Regions from separate parts of the Bacillus capparidis genome, predicted to be linked through region 2. Evidence: a T-box and tRNA genes for the amino acid it is inferred to sense, from the RefSeq annotation. Region 2 holds a T-box; the other holds one or more tRNA genes.
What was found. The T-box of region 2 lies ahead of JOC74_RS17680 (valine--tRNA ligase). A T-box ahead of a tRNA ligase gene usually reads a tRNA of that ligase, here a tRNA-Val.

Region 1: it has a tRNA-Val gene. The T-box ahead of JOC74_RS17680 (valine--tRNA ligase) is inferred to sense a tRNA for this amino acid. The anticodon was not compared.

Annotation. Positions count from the first base shown of each region.
Region 1 covers NZ_JAFDST010000003.1:16,264-27,118, forward strand. The annotation lists gene JOC74_RS13640 (exo-beta-N-acetylmuramidase NamZ family protein) at 1-567, opposite strand, end outside; gene JOC74_RS13645 (glycoside hydrolase family 3 protein) at 704-2,611, opposite strand; gene pbp4b (penicillin binding protein PBP4B) at 2,707-4,071, opposite strand; gene JOC74_RS13655 (PTS transporter subunit EIIC) at 4,293-5,660, opposite strand; gene JOC74_RS13660 (MurR/RpiR family transcriptional regulator) at 5,678-6,529, opposite strand; gene murQ (N-acetylmuramic acid 6-phosphate etherase) at 6,533-7,450, opposite strand; tRNA gene JOC74_RS13670 (tRNA-Glu) at 7,732-7,806, shown strand; tRNA gene JOC74_RS13675 (tRNA-Val) at 7,833-7,908, shown strand; tRNA gene JOC74_RS13680 (tRNA-Tyr) at 8,056-8,140, shown strand; tRNA gene JOC74_RS13685 (tRNA-Gln) at 8,145-8,216, shown strand; gene JOC74_RS13690 (S8 family peptidase) at 8,284-9,615, opposite strand; gene JOC74_RS13695 (FixH family protein) at 10,397-10,672, opposite strand.
Region 2 covers NZ_JAFDST010000005.1:22,156-33,010, forward strand. The annotation lists gene JOC74_RS17680 (valine--tRNA ligase) at 1-2,436, opposite strand, end outside; T-box leader at 2,498-2,728, opposite strand; gene JOC74_RS17685 (YszA family small membrane protein) at 2,898-3,089, shown strand; gene ysxE (spore coat protein YsxE) at 3,109-4,122, opposite strand; gene spoVID (stage VI sporulation protein D) at 4,145-5,275, opposite strand; gene JOC74_RS17700 (YbjQ family protein) at 6,288-6,608, opposite strand; gene hemL (glutamate-1-semialdehyde 2,1-aminomutase) at 6,762-8,051, opposite strand; gene hemB (porphobilinogen synthase) at 8,077-9,051, opposite strand; gene JOC74_RS17715 (uroporphyrinogen-III synthase) at 9,055-9,831, opposite strand; gene hemC (hydroxymethylbilane synthase) at 9,828-10,763, opposite strand; gene JOC74_RS17725 (cytochrome C assembly family protein) at 10,791-10,855, opposite strand, start outside.

The sequences.
Region 1 (10,855 bases), on a different contig from region 2:
AGCTATACCAAACTCTTCGTTAAAGAGCGCAGCGAGCTCTCCAGCCGTCATGCCATGGCGCAAAGGGATCGGATAAAGTCCAATAAAGGATGAAAACTCAGTCTCAAGAACGGGCCCATCTATGCTTTTTCCTCCAATCGGATTAGGGCGGTCAAGTACGATAAAGGGAATATCATTTTCCTTGGCGGCTTCCATCGCATATGCCATGGTTGAAATGTAGGTGTAGTACCTTGTGCCGATATCCTGAATATCAAAAACGAGTGCTTCGACATTCTCCAGCATTTCCGGAGTTGGCTTTCTTGTTTTTCCGTAAAGACTATACACTGGCAGTCCTGTTTTTTCATCAATATAGAAATCAACGTATTCCCCTGCTTGGGCATCCCCGCGGACTCCATGTTCAGGCCCGTACAGAGCGGTTAATTCAAACTCCTCATGTAACAAATCGACGCTGCTTGTAAGGTCTGCATTCACACCTGTTGGATTGGTAATAAGTCCAACCTTTTTCCCTTTCAGCAAATCCTTTTCTTCCGCTATCAGAATGTCGACTCCTGTTTTTACCTTGTGCATCCTGCCTTCTGTTTCGAGATCGGCTGATACGTTAGTCCCGGTCAATGCTCCGACCAAAAAAACAGCTGTTACTAGAGAAATTCCAGTTTTTTTCAATTGCTTTCCCCCTTCATACTCCCTATTTACAATGCCTGCTTTATTCAAGCGGCTTTCCATTTTTGAGATTTAATCCATATCCGTACTCATATAATATTTCATCCGGATTTGTGATCGAAGGTATGTCAACCGGCAGCTTGCCTTTTGGCGTAGATTTGCCGAAGATGGCCTCAATTCCTGCCGGGATGTTCGGCTGTCTGAACCGGCCGTTTGAATAGCCTTTAAATCCATAAACGGCGATCAGAGCCTTTGCTTCCTCAAAATTTGCAGCGTCGTATGGGTTTCTAAGGCTCATCAATACAAACTTCTTGTCATGTCCTTGGGCATAATTCATAGCAGCCCTAGGGAAAACAGTCGCCCACTTGCTCGGATCCTCTATCACGTCATCGATGACACCGTCCCGAACGGCAGGATCATTTTGAATCACATAAGAGCCCGTGATAATGTAATCGGCGTGGTCAATTTTCTCTTTGACTTCATCGTTTACGACTTGTCCGGAGAAGCTATACGTTTCAATTGACGAGTTTCTTAGCTTTTTGATCTGGCGAATGGATCGTTCCATTGCTTCTGCTTGGTCCTCGAACGGGGCAAGAATGAGAATGCGATCATTTTTCTTCGGTTTGAACGGTAATGTTTTCTCCTCATTTTTTAAAACGGTGACGGCATCCTCTGCCATTTTCTTTTCCAGCTTCTGATGCTTTTTACTGCCGACCGTTTCTAGTGCGTTGTTAACTTTTTCATCAATTGAAGACGTGTCAGGAGTATAGATGCCCCGCTCTATTTTTAAGGCGAGAATCCGTTCGACCGATTGGTTGATTTGTTCTATTGGGATCTTTCCGTTTGAAACAGCGTCTTTTACTGTCTCGACTACGTTTTCCAAACGGTACTCCTCTTCGAGGGAGGTGACAGATGCAGGCATTAAAGCAATGTCCACACCTGCTTGAAGAGCCATGACGACGGCTTCTTCCTGGCCAAAATTATCAGCGATAGCTTTCATATTTAATGCGTCAGTGACAATCAAGCCGTCAAATCCCAATTCTTCTCTGAGAAGACCGGTCATGACCTTTTTGGAAAGAGTCGCAGGAACCATGATTTCCTGGCCGTCTTTTTTGCTGATGTAGGTCGTGTCGTCAAAGGCAGGGAACTGGACATGAGCCGTCATTATTACGTCCACACCGGCATTTATCGCTTGTTCAAAGGGGTAAAGCTCGACCTCGCGAAGCCTTTTTTCATCATGGGAAACGTGCGGCAGACCATAGTGGCTGTCCGTGTCTGTGTCTCCATGTCCCGGGAAATGTTTTGCGGTTACTGACATATTTTCATCCTGTAGTCCTTTCATTGTCGCGATTCCAAGGCCTGCGACAAGGCCGGGCTCAGAGCTGTAGGATCTTACGCCGATCACTGGATTTCCGGGGTTATTATTTACATCAAGCACCGGGCTGAAATTAACATTCAGGCCTAATGAGTGCAGCTCTTTGCCTATAATTTTCCCCGACGTATAGGCATGTTTTTCATTTCTTGTTGCCCCAAGCGCCATATTGCCAGGGAGGTTCGTACCTGATTGCAGCCTTGTTACGATTCCGCCTTCTTGATCAATTGACATGAGTAACGGAATTTCCGGGCTTGCCTGCTGAAAACCGTGTGTTAATCGGACGGTTTGCTCCGTATCCACGACATTTTCAGCGAATAAGATGACTCCTCCGAGATGATATTTTTCAACAATCCCAGCAACCTCGCCATTCATTTCCGTTAAGCCTGAAGCCGATGTTTCCCCTGCTTTTTTCCAGCTTCGAAAATCAGGCATTAACATTTGCCCGATTTTTTCTTCGAGAGTCATGCTGCTTACAATGTCTTTTGCATTTTGGAGCTGTTCACTTGCAGCTCCTGTCCCGGCTTGGCCGAAAAATACAAGCGAAAGAATCAACACGCCGCACATTATTGCTTTCATGCTCTTTCCTCCATTTCTCCTGCTATTGTTTGTTTATTGGCAATAACTTATTTATAGGTATAGTGGTCTATACAATAATAGGCGAAAAGACGGAATTACCGTCTTTCTAAAGCTTCATAGACCGCTGAAACCACTTCTCCGTATTGTCCGGTTGCAAACTCATCCCCCTCAAAAAGATTGGGGTTTTCCAATGGATTAATGATGCGTGAATGTTTCTTATTGGTTAGTAGAACAATTCCTAAATCGAACTCAGGATCTATAATTGTCACTGTTCCTGTCCAGCCTGTATGACCGTATGCATGTTCACTCGCATATGGGCCAAACATCCATTCCATCGATGAGGACCCGTTTCGTCTCCAGCCAAGCCCATAGGTCGGATCTGTTTCGGAAGGTTGGACGAATTGGTCAATCGTTTCCTGATCAAAGAGCTTGGTCTTACCATATCGGCCTCCATTCAGCATCGTTTGCAGCAAGACTGCCAGATCCTCAGTCGTAGAAAAAAGCCCTGCGTGCCCTGAGATGCCGTCCATGGAATAAAAAGCTTTTTCATCGTGTACTTCGCCTTGCAGTGTATATGCTCTTACGTTAGGAAAATAAAACATGCCTTCCCGCGTGTTTCCGATTAATTCAGTAGCTGCAAAATCCTTTGCCTCATAGCCTTTTTGTAAAGGATTAAACATTGTGTTTTTTAGCCCGAGCGGTTGATAAAATTCATTTTCCAAATACTCATCCATTGGTTTCCCGGTAATTGTTTCTACAATGAGCCCAAGAAGCATATAGTCGATGTCGCTGTAAATGTGCTCTGTACCCGGCTCGTAAATAAGTGGTATCTTTGGCAAAAGGCTGAGGGTTTTCTCGCGATCCTGTGAGTAAAACTCCCCTGCACTTTCGGGGTTGTGAAAATGGATACTTGCAGGGAATCCTGCAGAATGGTGAAGAATGTCAATAATTTTCAGGTCATTTTTTCCTTTGATCGAATCATCTTCGTTATCTTTAAATTCGGGAAGATAATGCTGAATCTTTTCATATAAATCAAGCTTCCCTTCACTGACCAAGCGTTGGAGAGCAAAGTTTGTTGCATACATCTTTGTGTTGGAGGCCAAATCAAAGAGAGTATCCTTTTTCATTTTTGCAGGATGCTTTAAAAGTTCGGTACCTTCGTATTTCTTTTTATAACCATACTGGTCGCTTTTGACAATTTTCCCGTCCTTGATGATGACTATGGTAGCACCCGGGAACCCATCTTTGATGTCATTTTTAATCAGCTGATCGACTTTTTTTAATTTTTCTGATGAAAATCCTGTTTCTTCCGGCCGCTTTGATTTTTTCAAAATGGGTGAATTCCCCTCCTGCGTCAGATCCAGATTGAGGCTGGTCAAGCTATATCTGGATGCGAATGCCGGCATAGTGATCGAGATTATCAACAGAAAGCACACGCTCCCTGTAGTGAAACGTTTCATTCGTATCACTCCTTGTCAGTAACAATTATGATTTGTAAAAAGACGTTGTGTCGGGGAACATGGTTGCCAAGGAAATGAATAGAGAAGTAATTTTTTACTAATATGAATGTGTTCAACAGAAGGGAGGATAAATCCTTTAATAAATAGAATTCAGTAAGGAAGTCATATGTGACAAAAATGAACAGGTCTTTAGTATGACCTGTTCATTTCCTTATTAGGTATTAATCGAATTCTGCTGCCATTTCGTCTTTAAATCCAAACAAGTACGTAAAAAGATATCCGAAGGCGTAGGAAATGAGGAGGCCAACCACGTAAAGAATTACTTCATTCGGATTGACGAGAAATATAAGAGGGAGCCCTGACACCCCGACGGAATGTGTCGCGACATGAAAAGCTGCTTGAAAAGCCCCGCCGACACCCGCCCCGAGGCAAGCGGTTAAGAAAGGCCGGCCGAGCGGCAAGGTAACGCCGAATATGAGTGGCTCGCCAATACCAAGTAATCCTGAAGGGAGTCCGCCGCCAATGGCTTTTTTGAGGCGGGATTTCTTTGTTTTCATATAGATGGCAAATGCCGCGCCAACCTGTCCGGCGCCACCCATTGCCAGGATGGGGAGGAGAGGATCGTCGCCAATGGCATTGATTAATTCCAAATGAACGGGAGTCAAACCCTGGTGCAGGCCGGTGACCACAAGAGGAAGGAAGGTTGCTCCCAGAATGAAACCTGCAACAACACCGCCAATATCCAATACGGCGAGAAGTCCTGATGTTATCGCATCAGAAATAAAGCCGCCGACTGGCATAAATACGACATAAGTGACAATCCCCGTCACCAGAAGGGCAATCGTTGGCGTGACGATAATATCAAGGGACTCAGGAATAAAGCGCCGCACTTGTTTTTCAACAATAGCCATAAAGATCGCGGCAAGCAGCACGCCGATCAGTCCGCCTCGCCCGGGAAGCAGGTTTTCGCCAAAAAGGACGATGTTGGCGACCTCGGGATTAATAATCAATATACCTGCCAATGCCCCCATAGCTGGGGTGCCGCCGAATTCCTTGGCTGCGTTCGTTCCGACTAAAACGCCGAGATACATAAAAAGCCCTTTTCCAATAACTGAAAGTATAATTGCGAGCTGGGATTCCTTTGATAGCCAACCTGCCTGCACAATGGCTTGAGTAATCCCGTTGATTAATCCGGAAGCGACCAATGCCGGAATGAGAGGAATAAAGATGCTTGCGATTTTTCTAAGGAAGAGCTTAAACGGTGTCGCGTTTTTCTTTTTAATGTCAGATTTCGTTTTTGAGGCTGCTTCTTTTAAATCAAAATCACCAGCGGAACCGATGAGCTTTCCAAACTCATCTGCGACTCGGTTTACGATTCCTGTTCCGAGAATGATCTGCAAGGTTTCGGCTTTCACAACGCCGATAACTCCATCGATCTGTTTGATCGCTTCTGAGTTAACGAGCTGATCGTCCTTTGGCGTCACCCGGAGGCGGGTCATACAGTAAGTAAACGACTCGACGTTTTGTTTTCCGCCGATATTCTCAAGGATTTGACCTGCCAAAACTTTGTATTTGCTTCCTTCATCCATGATAAAGCCCCCTTTATTCACTTTTTCTCTAAAAATTTGATCGCGTCTCTCGTTCGGTCAATATACTGAATGGTTTTGTCATACTGCTTTGCGGCAATTCCCAGAAATAAAATATCAATTATATAAAGCTGTGCCAGACGGGAAGAGGTTGCGGCACTTCGAAACAGTGCCTCATTAGAATGAGAGGTATAAAGTGAAACGTCGCATAGAGAAGAAACAGTATTTTGTCCAAAAGATGTCAAACCGATTGTGTTTACTCCCTTTTCTCTGGCCAGCCTTAGAATATCTATCGTTTCCCGTGTTTCCCCGGAAAAAGAAATTCCGAAAACTACATCATTAGGATTGCCATTGGCAATGAGTGTTGCGGCAAGGTGCATGTCGGTAAATGCAGTTGCATGTTTATTGATGCGCAACAATTTTTGTTGGGCATCTGTCGCGACAATGTGGGACGCGCCGATGCCGCAGAAATGAATATAGCTGGCATTGATAATAAGATCGATGGCTCGTTTTATCTCGATGTGGTTAACGATTTCTGCCGTGTCGCGAATCGCTTGGATACTGTTGCTCGTCGTTTTTTCTACAATTGAATAGAGTGATTCAGATGGTTCAATATCTCTGTAGCCCTGTTCTGCAGGTTTATTTAAGTCGCCGGCAATTCTGATTTTCAAATCCTGAAAGCCATTCAGTCCAAGAGATTTACAGAGACGAATCACTGCGGCGCCGCTTGTCTCAGCAGAGGAGCTGACCTCCTGAACAGTGCTGTTGATCACCTCCCTCGGGTTTTTTAAAATATAGGCGGCAAGCTTCCTTTCAGATTGAGGAAGCTTGCTCATCATCTGTTGAATCATTTTTAGTCCGCCGGTTGTCATTGGTTATTCTCCTCGTTCATGTAAAGTGATTGCTTTTTCAATAAATCCATCGGTTATAGCGAGAAGTTCTTTAGCGACATCATAGGACGTGTTGGTTTTTAGCATTACAATTGCGGGTTTTACTTGAAGATCTGCTTTTTCCAAGGTTACCTTTGCTGTTTCGTAACTGGCGCCTGTAACGGTACTGATGATTCCAATTGCCCGTTCCTTTAATTTGTAATTGCTCACTTTTACATCGACCATTAAATTTTCATAAACCTTTCCCAAGCAGATCATTGTTGTGGTGGAAATCATATTTAAAATCATTTTTTGTGCGGTTGCTGCCTTCATTCTTGTTGATCCTGTCAATACTTCAGGACCAACGATTGCTTCAATGCGGTGATCTGCCTCATTTCCAATTAAAGAGTTGCTATTATTCGCAAGAGCGACAGTTTTGGCGCCGATTTTTCGGGCGTATTTTAACGCGCCGATAACATAAGGGGTTCGGCCGCTTGCTGCAATTCCGATGACAGTATCCTTTTTATTTAACTTGATATTGATAAGGTCTTCTTGACCAAATTCTTCTTTGTCCTCTGCACCTTCCACTGCTTTTACAAATGCTTTTTCTCCTCCTGCGATAATTCCAACAACCGATTCAAAAGAGGTGCTGAATGTAGGAGGGCATTCTACTGCGTCTAACACACCGAGACGTCCGCTCGTACCAGCACCGATATAGAGTAACCTTCCGCCGTTTTTAAGTGATGCGACTGCAAAATCAACCGCTTTTTTTACATCAGGAAGAACCTTCTGAACGGCTGCCGCGACCTTCATGTCTTCGTTGTTGATTACTGTCAAAATCTCCATCGTATCGGAGTGATTCATGTTTCTTGAACGATCATTACGTAATTCGGTCGTTAAAGAATGCAAATCGTTTTCCTTCATTAATATGGATCCTCCCAAATTGCAACCAGATTAAGTTGTTCGTATTTTCAGTATATGAAGACTCAAATGAAATTTCAATAATTATTTGTATTTTCTGAAATTTTATTTCAATTTGAGTTCTATTATCGCTATGTTCAGCATAGAAACAGGGTTTTTATCATTTTACAATGATGGGGAAAGTTTTTTTGTTTTTTTATCATAAAATGATAAATTTTCTCTTTACAAACTAGTAGAAACCTGTTTATAATGGTTTTTGTCAGATTCGACAGAACACGAACGATGGCCCGTTGGTCAAGCGGTTAAGACACCGCCCTTTCACGGCGGTAACACGGGTTCGAATCCCGTACGGGTCACCATACTGTGGAACGCTAAGAATTTCTTTGGAGGATTAGCTCAGCTGGGAGAGCATCTGCCTTACAAGCAGAGGGTCGGCGGTTCGAGCCCGTCATCCTCCACCATCTTAGTTGAATAATCTTTAGGTTTTGTGTTATCTTATAAAAGCTGTGTTTGATTTGTAAGTACCAAATTTGGGACGGCGAGCCCAAGTTGAATACTACAGCAAGATCTATTATTTTTCTTGCCGGCATAGCTAAAGACCTTAATATGGAGGGGTAGCGAAGTGGCTAAACGCGGCGGACTGTAAATCCGCTCCCTCAGGGTTCGGCGGTTCGAATCCGTCCCCCTCCACCATCATTGGGCTATAGCCAAGCGGTAAGGCAACGGACTTTGACTCCGTCATTCGTTGGTTCGAATCCAGCTAGCCCAGTATATGTAATAAAAAACTCTGGCAGGAATTATTCCTGCCAGAGTTTTTTTCTACCATAATATTGCTATCAATCAGCAGGAATTGAGTTCTCTGCATGAGTAAACCCTGCACCAAATACATTTGGATCTGCTATTCCCTCTGGGAGAGCTGCGCCTTCGATAAGAAGCCTTTTCACTTCATTCGGACCAGCATCCGGCTTTTGTTGAAGAATGAGCGCTGCGATTCCTGCGCAAATCGGGGTAGCCATGGATGTTCCAGACATCGTCATATAGGCTGTCCCAACACGGGCTGATTTTTGCAATTTATCTAAATAGGAATTAGGGGAGCGAAGCGAGATGATGTTGACGCCGGGAGCTAAAATATCGGGTTTGTTTTTTCCATAAATCGTTGGGCCGCGGCTTGAAAACGATGCAACGCCATCATCGCCTGCCCCCTCAGTGTCCCTGTCATCAAAGGCTCCGACCGTGATTACTTTTCCGCTGATTCCCGGGCTGCTGATCGTTTTTGGTTCGGGACCGGAGTTTCCCGCCGCTACACAAACGGTGATTCCCGAATTCCAAGCTTCTTCAACGGCTTTAACCATTGGATCCTCTTGTTCATTTTCATAGTTGAGGGCTTCTGAACCTAAAGACATACTAATAATATCAATTGGATCGTCAGGGTATTGTTCATTAAATTCCATACACCATTCTATTCCTTGAATAATTGTCTCCAGTGAACCGGAACCCATTTTATTTAATACTTTAACGCCTATTAGATCCGCTTCAGGAGCAGGTCCTTTATATTGTCCTGAGGATGACTCGCCGTTTCCTGCAACATCACCGGCACAATGTGTCCCATGCCCGTTATCGTCGTACGGCTCTTTTTTATGACTGATAAAATCAACAAAACCCCTGATTCTTCCTTTTAAATCGGCATGCGGATGAATGCCGGTATCGATAACGGCGATCGTTACGCCTTTTCCTGTTAACGTTTGATTATTTCGAACGACTTTCTTCGCATGGCTTGATTGAACACCTACATCCAGTAATGTGTTGACTTTTCGATTTAAATAGATTTTTCGAATATCGTGACAGTTTGTAAGAAGCTTTTGTAAAGTTAGAGGAGTCAAATCCGCACTGCAGAAGCCGGTGCGTGTAAAATTATGTCTTAACATATTGCCTTTTTGACTGCCGACAATTGTACTAATAGTATGATAGCCGTTTTTATGGCAGTCTTTTTCAAATTCAATGAGGACTGAAATTTTTTTCGATTGTAAAAGTCTATATTCAAATTGGCGATGCATGAAACAAGGAGTCCATTTAAGTGGCCTGTAAAGCTGCAATACGTTTTCCCGCAAGGGCCGATCCAGCTTAGTGGCATTTGCTCGCACCATTTGAACCATAGAGTAGCCAAACATAAATTATCCTCCTTTTAAAAGGTTACCTGATAGATTATGAAGACATGTCTAAATTTGTAAGGATGTTTGTCCACCGTTTGAGTGAAAGGGGCTCTATCATTACTATTTATTTATAAAAATGGGGAAAGGAATGTTTCGAGTTAAAGAGAGATTGTCGGAGAAATTAAGATCACGATTTCCATTGTGAAGGTGAAAGTAGGCACGCGGATTTTCTAATAGAAAATGAAGTTTAACGAAGAGTTACGGAGTGATATACATTATGGGTGTGAAAATTGATTTTCTATGGACTTATTGCGCCATTTTGTCCTTCAGAACAGAGATGAAGGACATTTTTAAGGCTCATTTGCGTCTTTCTTGTCCTTCAGCACCCGGATTAAGGACATATCTTTGGCTTTCTTGCGTCATTTTGTTCTTCACAACGCAGATGAAGGCCATTTCTTGGGTTCACTTGCACCTTTTGTCCTTCAGAACAGAAATGAAGGACATTTTTAAGACTCACTTGCGTCTTTTTGGGGCTCTCCAATAAGTCGATTTTTCGAAAAAGTTTCATGATTATTTAATAGCTCTCTCAAATTTAGGTTATTTAGATTAATCAATGAACTATGGTTGAATTTAAAGATAGAATTAATGATGGCTATGCTCGCCATGATGTTGTTCGGATTTTGGCTGCAGTGATTTTATTTCCTCTTCGGAAAGCTTTCCGGCAATCACTTGTTTAGTATGCATTACATGTGAATCCCGAGCGCGGACCTCCGCTTTCACAAGCCATCTTCGGTAAATGTTATTTCTGCAAACGTCCTTCCTCGTCATTCCGTGCATTTATTACATCTGGATTATCCTTGCTATCCTTTTTCCAGATTTCAAACTGAATATCAGCGGCATCTACTTTTTCCCCGCCTTGTGTCAGATTGACCTTAATCACCTGTTTTTGATTCAGAGAAAAGCTTTCGGGCAAGATCATATCAACCTCTAGCGGTTTAGACTGTCGATATAGATTAGCCGTACCAGGGGTGACTGAACAAGCTGACGACAGAAGCGAAAAAGTACTTATTATAATGAAACCGACTCCATTTTAAGCTAAGAGAAAAAAGCCCCAGAATTAGGTGGTTTATAAATTCTTCCGAGTTTCAGATAAAAAATGAGCCATTTCATCTAGAATCGGTTCATTTTTTATCTGAAAGCTAATCCGTGAATCTATAAACAGACAATTCCACGTTCTACGATTTAAAATGTGTTTATA
Region 2 (10,855 bases):
CAGCCCTTCAAGCGGGAGAATCAGCTCAGCTCCACTGATTACAGCGGTCAATGCTTTATTTATTGATTTCACCTCAGTACCGATCTCAAGAACATTAGGGTTGGTGAAGCGTTCGATATAGTGGCGATTTTTATCCAGGCGCCCGGCAATCTCATTTGATCCAGTCTTAATATACAATTCAACCTGTTTGCTCATTGGTGTATTAACCTCACTGCGAATGTTTCGAACAGAGCGGATTAATTCCACGAGAAGCTTCATATCAGCTGCCGCATCGTCAAATTGATGATCTGCCTTTGCTTTTGGCCACGCTGCTACAGTAATTGACTCACCGCTGTGAGGCAGGTGCTGCCAAATTTCTTCGGTGAGAAACGGCATAAACGGATGCAAGAGACGCATCGTTTGATCGAGAACATAGGCGAGGATTGATCTTGTCGTCTTTTTCGCTTGCTCATCATCGCCGTAAAGCGGGATTTTCGCCATTTCAATATACCAATCACAGAAATCATCCCAAATAAAATTATAAAGGTATCTTCCCACTTCTCCAAACTCGTATTTTTCGACGAGCTCAGTAACACTTTCGATCGTTTCATTCAACCTAGTTAAAATCCATTGATCGGCGACAGATTTTTCTCCTGAAAAATCAATATCCTCATACGTAAGTCCATCCATATTCATTAAGGCAAATCGTGAAGCGTTCCAAATTTTATTGGCAAAGTTCCATGTCGATTCAACCTTTTCAAAACTAAACCGAAGATCCTGTCCAGGAGATACCCCTGTAGCAAGCATATACCTGAGCGAATCCGCTCCGTATTTATCAATAACCTCCATAGGATCTACGCCATTTCCGAGTGACTTGCTCATTTTACGGCCTTGTTCATCACGGATTAACCCGTGAATCAACACGTCTTTAAATGGACGCTCACCTGTAAATTCAAGCCCTTGGAAAATCATTCGCGAAACCCAGAAGAAAATAATGTCATAGCCTGTCACAAGCACATTCGTCGGATAGAACCGTTTGAAATCTTCAGCATCTTCATCCGGCCATCCCATCGTTGAAAACGGCCAAAGAGCGGAGCTGAACCACGTATCCAGTACATCCTCATCCTGCGTCCAGTTTTCAATGTCTTTTGGAGCCTCATGATCCACGTAAATTTCGCCCGTTTCCTTGTGATACCAAGCCGGAATCCGATGTCCCCACCAAAGCTGGCGAGAAATACACCAATCGCGGATATTTTCCATCCAGTGAAGGTACGTTTTTTCAAAACGGTCAGGAACAAATTGAACCTTGTCGCTTTTTTTCTGCCAAGCAACCGATGCATCAGAAAGCGGCTTCATGCTGACAAACCATTGAGTTGACAAATATGGTTCAACAACGGCTCCGCTGCGCTCGCTGTGGCCGACGGAATGGATGTGATCTTCGATTTTAAAGAGGATGCCTTCCTCCTGCAGATCCTTTACCAACGCTTTTCTGCAAGCAAAACGGTCCATTCCGCTGTATTGTAATGCATTGTCATTCATCGTTCCATCTTCATTCATCACCAGAATCCGCTCCAGGTTATGGCGGTTTCCGATCTCAAAATCGTTCGGATCATGAGCAGGAGTGATTTTCACAGCTCCTGAACCAAATTCCATGTCTACGTAATCGTCTGCTACAATCGGTATTTCTCTGCCAGTGACCGGAAGAACAACCGTTTTGCCGATCAAGTGCTTATAGCGCTCGTCTTCAGGATGGACAGCCACCGCTGTATCTCCAAGCATCGTTTCCGGACGTGTAGTCGCAATTTCAATTGCACCTTCTCCATCCTTCAAAGGATAGCGCATATGATAAAAGGCACCCTGGACGTCTTTATAAATAACTTCGATATCTGATAATGCGGTTTTCGTCGCTGGATCCCAGTTAATAATATATTCTCCGCGGTAAATTAATCCCTTATTGTAAAGGCGGACAAACACTTCACGAACAGCCTTGCTTAAGCCATCATCCAAGGTAAAACGTTCTCTTGAATAATCAAGCCCTAGTCCAATCTTCGCCCATTGTTCACGAATAAAGCCGGCATATTCCTCTTTCCAATCCCATGATACTTCGAGAAATTTCTCGCGTCCTAAATCATAGCGGCTCTTTCCTTCTTCTCTTAGCTTCCCTTCGACCTTGGCCTGGGTTGCAATTCCGGCATGGTCCATACCTGGAAGCCAAAGCACATCATATCCCTGCATTCGTTTAATTCGAGTAATAATGTCTTGCAAGGTTACATCCCACGCATGTCCGAGATGAAGCTTTCCAGTTACGTTTGGCGGCGGGATCACAACGCTGTAAGGCTCTTTGCTTTTATCATTTTCCGCTTCAAAAAATTTGCCCTTTATCCAGTAATCATATCTGTCTTTCTCTACCGATGCAGGATCATATTTCGTAGGTAACGATTGTTCTAATTTTTCCATTGCCTTTGTCGACCTCCATGTAAATTTGTGAGACAAAAGAAAAAACTCTCTCCATCCTTGTTAAAAGGACGAAGAGAGTTCTCCCGCGGTACCACCTTTATTCATGAAAGCTTGCTAACTTGCTTTCATGCTCTTTATTCCAATAACGGGGATTTCCCGAATTTCTCTACTTGTTTTCAAGAAATTTGCTCCCGGGCGACCTTCCAAAAAAACGGTCTAAAGAATCCTTTCAGCAGCTGGATCCTCTCTCTGTTAGCGTTTGTTTTGTACTCTTCCCGTTCGTTGCTCATGTATATAGGTTTCTACGTTCTCACACTTTCTTTATATCTTATAAATATTTTTTCAATTCGTCAATCATCTTTTCCTTTTTCGGCAAAAACTATACTCTCTAAGCGGGCATGCACCTATTCCTAAGTCTTGCATATGATAGGGCAGGCCAACGGAAAAAGGAGGGCATGCTGATGAGAAAAAAATATTATAAGAATTCTTTTTCTCCCTGGATGAAGCAATTTCGAGCAATATGCGGACCGTTCATTTTGCCAATTACGATTTTTCAAGGGATACGCACCATACTTTTCCCAACCATATTCGATGTCCTTCTGTTAGGGCTTTTGATCCTTTTGGTCTGCGCTATTAAGTATGATTTGATATAAGCCTAAAAATAAATCCTCATCACGAGGATGAGGATTCTTCTTGCCTTTTTCTGTTTTCTTCATTTTCATGAATTTGTGTAACAAACGGTTCTGTATTTTTCATCTGCCAATACGACTTTATCAGCTCTGTGCATTCCATTTTTTCGTTTTGATTTTGCTCCGACTGATAACGATTAATCACTTTAAAAAGATAATGCGGATAAGCCATATAGCTTAAAAGCAAATTGACTTCTTCATCCAAGAGCGGACTGTTTCGATGGTAGGTATAATACCAATCTGCACATTCCGAGCACGTTTTCGGGTATGTCTTAAACGTTCTCGTATAAAAAAGCAGGAGATCATTAATTGGCGGAGCGAATTCCGCCTTCTCAAAATTTGTGAAATAGCCGTTGCCGACATCATTATATAAAAAATGATGCACCGAAATTTGTCCGTGTGTAAGAGCAAGCCTTGTCGTTTCTTTTTCTTTTATCGCCTCATACCATTGTTCCAGTCTTTCGCTGGCAAAATCAGTAGCCTGAATCGTTTCCGAAAAATAAGTGACTGCTTGAAGCTCGAAGGGAGATAAATACCATTCCCGTTCAGCACGATCAACAAATTTTTCATAGACAAGCTTCTGTTCTTCCCACTTTTTTTTCGTATCCTCATAATGCTTTTCAACATCAGTGCGGTTGATTTTTATTTCTTTCATAGTCCGCTTATGCATAAGCGCAGTCTCTTTAAACAAATGCACGTGCTTTTGGTCCCGCTCTTCTTTTTTATCATTGTGAAGCCAGGGCATCAGGTAGTAAAAGCTGTCCTGCCCTGCTAAAAATTGGCCTGAATGGGTTCTGTACACAGGCACAAAGGATCGGTAGCCGAGTTTTTCAAGCTGGATCATTTGGTCAGTAAACCTGCTGTTTCGGTTTGCCGATAGCTGTTTTAACGCGAATGCCCCGTGGTTGGTGTAAACCTTATACACTTTATCGCTGACAGATTCTGCATATTCTAATTGGAGTCCGTACTCATTTAATATCGACCGTATTTCATCCATGCCATCACCGTTTTAGTTGTCATTAATGGGACAAGGAAGATTTATAATCGGGTATGAATAAAATCTGCCCTTCTGTTACTTCATCTTCCGGTGACAACGAATTTACCCTTATTAAATTTTGAACGTTCAATTCATATCTTTCGCAAATTAAATCAATGGTATCTTCCTGTTGGACAATATACATTTTCAATTTGGAAAATTCCTCTTCCTCCTGCCTTGTGAAAAGCTTTGTTAAATACAAGGAATTGTCATTTTCGCGAACTTGTTCAGAATCCTCATGTTCATATTCGCGAACAAGCTCAGGCTGCTGCTTCTCTTTCTCAAATTCCGGCGATTGAAACGTAAATTCAGGATAGGTCTGTTCTACTATTTCTTCCCGTTCTTCCTCAAGAGCAGCATTCTCCTGTTTCACTTCGATTTCAAAAGTGCTTTCATCTTCTTCCTCATCCTCTTCCTTTAGCAGGTTCGGCTCGGAAAAATAAGGCTTTTCACCGGATTCTAATTCAGACGGGAAAGCACGGTAAGATAATGTTAATTCCTCCGCTTCTTCTGTTTCATCTGACTGTTCCTTTTCTAATTCATTAGGTGCAGCTGCGCTTGTTTCCTGAATGTCGCTGGTGATTGCTTCTGTTTCATTAGATTCTTCCTCAGCTGTTTCTTCAAGAGTATGAAATTCGTTCCTGGCTGAAGCTTCAAATTCTTCACTTTCTATTTCTTCATGAACAGCTTCGCTTCCCTCATCAAGCAGGCCTTCGATTGCCAAATCTGCTTGAATGGTCAGCACATTTGAATGATCCAACCGATAATCAAACGCATCGATAAAGACAAAAATGTCATTTAAATGACCAACCCTATAAGCAGGAATCGTAATATCAACAGGAAATTTGTGCTCCAGATCAGCAATGCCATCTTCACGGATTTCTATGGATTGGATCATCCGATCTGTTGCTTCCGGCACATGCTCTTCCTTTTCCTCATTAAGATGATATTCACCTGTTAACTCAAGATATCCCCTTAACGACACATAATCATTCACTTCCTGCACCAGAATGTCAGGTTCTATAGAAATCGATATCAATTCACCGACTTCATGTCCTTTTTCAAAGCTCACGGTTTCTTCTACTGAAAATTGCAAACGATTATTTTGCGGCAAGACCATATCCTCCTCTCATCCAACTCGAAATTTAGGATGTCACTTCAAATTTATGAATGGACTAATGAGAATATGAGGAACAGGTGAGAAAAATTCGCCCGGACTTGTATTTATGTATTCCTATGAAATTACTGAAAGAAACTTGAGGCGAAAAATGGTCTGAAAGAAGATGAGCGACCGCATTTCCTGCTGCAAGGACGACAATTGGCAGCACCAGAATCGATATTGGTAACCACCTCATGCCGCTAACCCCGTATTCTGTTTGTTTTTCAAAAATCCTATAATTTTCAAAATTGTCGTATGGCTACTCTCAAACCTATTCCTGGACATCAATTGATCTCCCTCAATCCTTTTCAAAATCCTCTCCCCTTTGATCATATTATTAGAATATTAGAGACTAGCATAGACAAAAATCTTATAATTCTGAAAACTATTAAGATTAAACCCCGTCATTTCTAACAGCTTGCCTTCATCTTAGCTGTGCCTTAGGGTTTTGTGCAATTATTCATGTTATCTGTTTAATTATTCCTGTATTCTGTGCAATTATTGATTCAATCTGTTTAATTATTCCGACGTTCTGTTCAATTATTTGAGTTACTGTTCAATTAACCTATTGAATTGTGCAATTCAGCATGAAAGATTTTTATGAAGTATTTTTTCATGAATTCTTGAAAAAACGAATTGTATTTTTCTATGTTTTTTGTCATTTCCCGTAAAGTAACTGAAGAACTGCAGGATAACACTTAAAAGTTGTGAATGGATAAAAGGAACATGAGAAACAGCGGTGAAAATTACTCTTAGATTTATAATAATTCATTCAATAAAAAAATTCCAAAAAGAAATTGTGAATTTATGTTAAAAGTAATGCAAGTGTGAGAGAAGACAATGAATAACTTTTTACAGTTCATCATAGCGTTTCTTTGCTATTCAAGAATTTTTCTTTCATGTCTTTGATCGTCGCACATAAATAGAGTTTGGCGGGTTACACCAAACTCTTTTAAAAATATGTTGGTTAAATATCCTTATAAACGACAGCTGTTCCAGAAGCAATACACATCATCATACCGTTTTGAACAGTTTCAAAATCAAGATCGACACCAATGACAGCATTAGCGCCGAGTTTGCTTGCCTTGTCTTCCATTTCGCGAAGTGCAATTTCACGTCCTTCTGCCAGCTTACTTTCATATGTACCGCTGCGTCCGCCAATAATATCGGTGATTCCAGCTAAGAAATCTCTTACCACGTTTGCACCCATAATCGCTTCGCCGCTTACGATACCCACATAACGTTCAATTTCTTTTCCTTGTAATTGGGATGTAGTCGATATAATCATGAAAGTAACTCCTCCTCTTTTTGTGATAGTTTATTTACGATTCTATCACTCTTAAGTTTCAGTTATTATTTCAATTTTTTTGCACACAGAAATATCTAGGCTTCTCTTTCCGCAAAAAAACCTCCAAAGCACAAACTGCTTTGGAGGCTTTCCTTAGCTCTTGATTTTTCTAAATACACGTTCAACTGCACGAATCGTCAGTTCAATGTGTTCTTCTGTATGGGCAGTAGACAGAAACAATCCTTCAAATTGGGAAGGGGGCAGAAAGATGCCTTCGTCTGCCATGCCGCGATAATATTCAGCAAACAGCTTGAGATCAGACGATTTTGCGGTTTCGTAATTCACCACAGGTTCATTCGTGAAGAAGAAGCCGATCATGCTTCCTGCTCGATTGAATGTGTAAGGAATATCGTTTTCTTTTGCCGCTCGTGAGATCCCTTCTTCCAATTGGTCGGCTTTTCTGGCAAAGCCATTGTACGATTCGGGTGTCAGCTGCTTTAATGTTTCCAGCCCTGCCGTCATGGCAAGAGGGTTCCCGGATAAGGTTCCAGCCTGATAGATTGGACCGCTTGGCGCGATCTGCTCCATGATTTCAGCCTTTCCGCCGTATGCACCGACCGGAAGACCTCCGCCAATTACTTTCCCGAGACATGTTAAATCAGGCGTAACGCCGAAATAGCCTTGGGCACAATTGTAGTCAACACGAAAGCCTGTCATGACCTCGTCAAAAATGAGCAGAGATCCGTATTCTTCCGTGATCTTTCGCAAGCCTTCTAAAAATCCTTCCTGCGGCGGTACGACTCCCATATTGCCGGCAACCGGCTCAACGATGACTGCGGCAATATCTTCACCATACTCATTAAAAGCAAGCTTAGTCGATTCCAGATCATTGTACGGCACCGTAATTGTATTTTTAGCGATACCTTCGGGAACCCCCGGGCTGTCCGGCAATCCGAGAGTTGCCACGCCGGATCCTGCTTTAATGAGCAGTGAATCTCCGTGGCCGTGATAGCAGCCTTCAAATTTGATGATCTTATTTCGGCCCGTATACCCTCTGGCCAGCCTTAAGGCGCTTAGTGTTGCTTCTGTTCCTGAATTAACCATACGGACAATATCGATCGAAGGGACTCTTTCAATTACCAGCTTTGCTAATTCATTTTCTAATTCTGTCGGCGAACCGAAACTCGTTCCTTTTTCAGCTGCCTTCTTGAGGCTTTCCACGACTTGTTTGTTGCTGTGACCAAGAATTAACGGTCCCCAGGACAAGACATAGTCAATGTATTCATTTCCGTCAATATCATAGATTCTGGAGCCCTCGCCCCGCTCCATAAAAATCGGATCCATATTGACGGATTTAAAGGCGCGTACAGGGCTGTTTACGCCTCCCGGCATGTATTCCAACGCTTCTTTAAATGCTTGTCTTGAGCGTTCGTAGCTTCTCATGTAAGTATCTGCTCCTTTCTGATCGTTAATTTGACAGCCATTTGGCAGCATCTTTTGAGTGATAAGTAATGATAATATCCGCTCCGGCACGCTTCATCCCTGTCAGCATCTCAAGCACAAGCGACTTTTCATCAATCCAGCCGTTCGCAGCCGCCGCTTTAATCATGCTGTATTCTCCGCTCACATTGTAGGCAACGACAGGCAATGAAAAATGATTTTTTACATCACGGATAATATCCGAATATGCCATTGCAGGTTTAACGATGAGGAAATCTGCTCCCTCTTCCACATCTGATTCGGCTTCCCGCAATGCTTCTAGTCGATTGGCAGGATCCATTTGATACGTCTTCCTGTCGCCAAATTGAGGTGTACTGTGTGCCGCATCACGGAATGGACCGTAGAATGAACTCGCATACTTGACCGCATAAGACATGATCGGTACATGTACAAAGCCCGCTTCATCCAATGCCTCCCGAATCACAGCTACAAAGCCGTCCATCATATTGGAAGGTGCGATAATATCTGCTCCAGCACGTGCTTGGCTTACCGCCGTTTTTCCTAGAAGAGCAAGCGATTCATCGTTTAATATCTGCCCGTTTTCGATAATTCCGCAATGTCCATGATCCGTATATTGGCAAAGACACGTGTCTGCGACGATAGAGACTTCCGGATAAGCTTCCTTGATTAAAGATATCGCCTGCTGGGTAATCCCCTCTTCGTTATAGGCTTCACTGCCTACATGATCCTTATAATCGGGAACGCCGAAAACGATAACTGAACGTATACCTGCTTCGACAACCTCGTCCATTTCAGCCTTAATTCGATCCAAAGAAAAGTGAAAAACACCGGGCATAGAGGAAACCTCTTCTTTTCTTCCCTCACCTTCCACCGCAAACAGTGGATAGATAAAATCAGATGGTTGAAGCGTTGCTTCTCTCACTAACCTTCTTACTCCGGCGCTTGAACGTAATCTTCTATGTCTTTTAAATGGTTGTGTCATTTTTTACTCCCTCTCTTTCGCTAACTCGCACATTTTTGCGAGCATTCCTTCAATCGTATGCTTGGAAGGAACGACAGATTGTAAGCCATATTCTTGCAAGGCAGACTGTGTCACCGGACCGATGCTCACAATACTCGTCTCTCGTAAATAAGACAGGTCTTCATCTTTTACTGCCTGCATAAAGGTATGTACGGAAGAAGAACTGGTAAACGTAATAAAATCTAAACGCTTCGAAGTGATTGCCGTCCGAAGCAATCCGATGCCTTCTTCGTTAGGCCGAGTCTTATAAAGAACCCACTCAGTGATTTCGCACCCAAGTGGCGATAGTTCTTTTTTTATTGTATCTCTTGAGAGATTGCCCTTAAGAACTGCAATACGATCGTGCGGCTTTACATGCGGGGCTAAGGACGCCGCGAGATTCTCAGCCACAAAAATTTCAGGAATAACATCTACTGAAAAACCGTGTTTCTGTAAAAAACGAGCCGTTTTCTCTCCTACAGCGGCAACCTTCCAGGACGAGGGCTTACTAAGCTCTTTTGTGTAGGATATGAAATATTTCACTCCATTTACGCTTGTAAACACAAGCCAGTCTGCATCTGTAATCTGACTTCTGAACCTGACCGTGTCTTTTTCCGAAAGAGCACAGGCGAAAGTAAGCAAAGGAACGGATATTCCTTCTCCGCCTAATTCTCTAATCTTAGTTAAAAAGGATTGAGCCTGCTCTTTATTGCGGGTGATTAATATTTTCTTATTGAAAAGCGGCCCTTTCCGATCGTTCATTGAGAGTCAAGCTCCTCTTTCACCTTGTCAATCAATTCACCCGCACCCTTTTTAAGCATAATTTCAGCACATTCCATACCGACAGCCTCAGGATGTAAGCCCGTAGTTTGTTCAACATAGCGGATTTTCCCATCGGGTGAACCTACGAATCCTGTAAGTTCAATCATTCCTTTTTCATCCATTGTAGCATATCCCGCAATCGGTATTTGGCATCCGCCTTGCATTTTTTCAAGGAAGGTCCGTTCCGCTCTGACCGTTTGGCTTGTGTACTCATCGTTTAGTTTTGCAAGCTGTTCCTTCAACTCTGTATCATCTTCACGGCACTCGATGGATAGAGCGCCTTGCCCAACTGCCGGAAGACAAATCTCTTTATCCAAGTACTCCGATACGATCTCATCAGTCCAGCCCATTCTTAAAAGTCCGGCAGCAGCTAATAGAATCGCATCGTATTCATCTGTTTCAAGCTTCTTCAGCCGTGTGTCGATATTCCCTCTTATCCACTTGATCTCAAGGTCGGGCCTAGCTTTAAGGATTTGGGCGCTCCTTCGTAAACTGCTCGTTCCAATCACACTTCCGGGCTTTAGATCTTCTAACGTTTGATGATTTTTGCTAATGAGCACATCACGATAATCTTCCCGTTTTGGAATGGAACCAATCACAAGTCCATCCGGAAGCGAAGATGGCATATCCTTCATGCTGTGGACAGCCATATCAATCGTTCCCGTTAATAAGGCATTCTCAATTTCTTTGACAAAAAGACCTTTGCCGCCGACTTTGGACAACGTTACGTCCAATATACGGTCTCCTTTTGTCACGATCTCTTTTATATCAAATTGAAACGGCGAGCCCGCTTCCTCCAGCTGTTTTATCACCCATTTTGTCTGGGTCATAGCTAGCTTGCTGCGTCTTGATCCAACAATTATTTTCCTCATAAATTCCTCCGTTTTTTTGGAGTCCGCTTAACTGAACCAATGGAATTGGGATAAGCTTCCCAACAAAAAATAGTTGATCATCAGCACGAGAA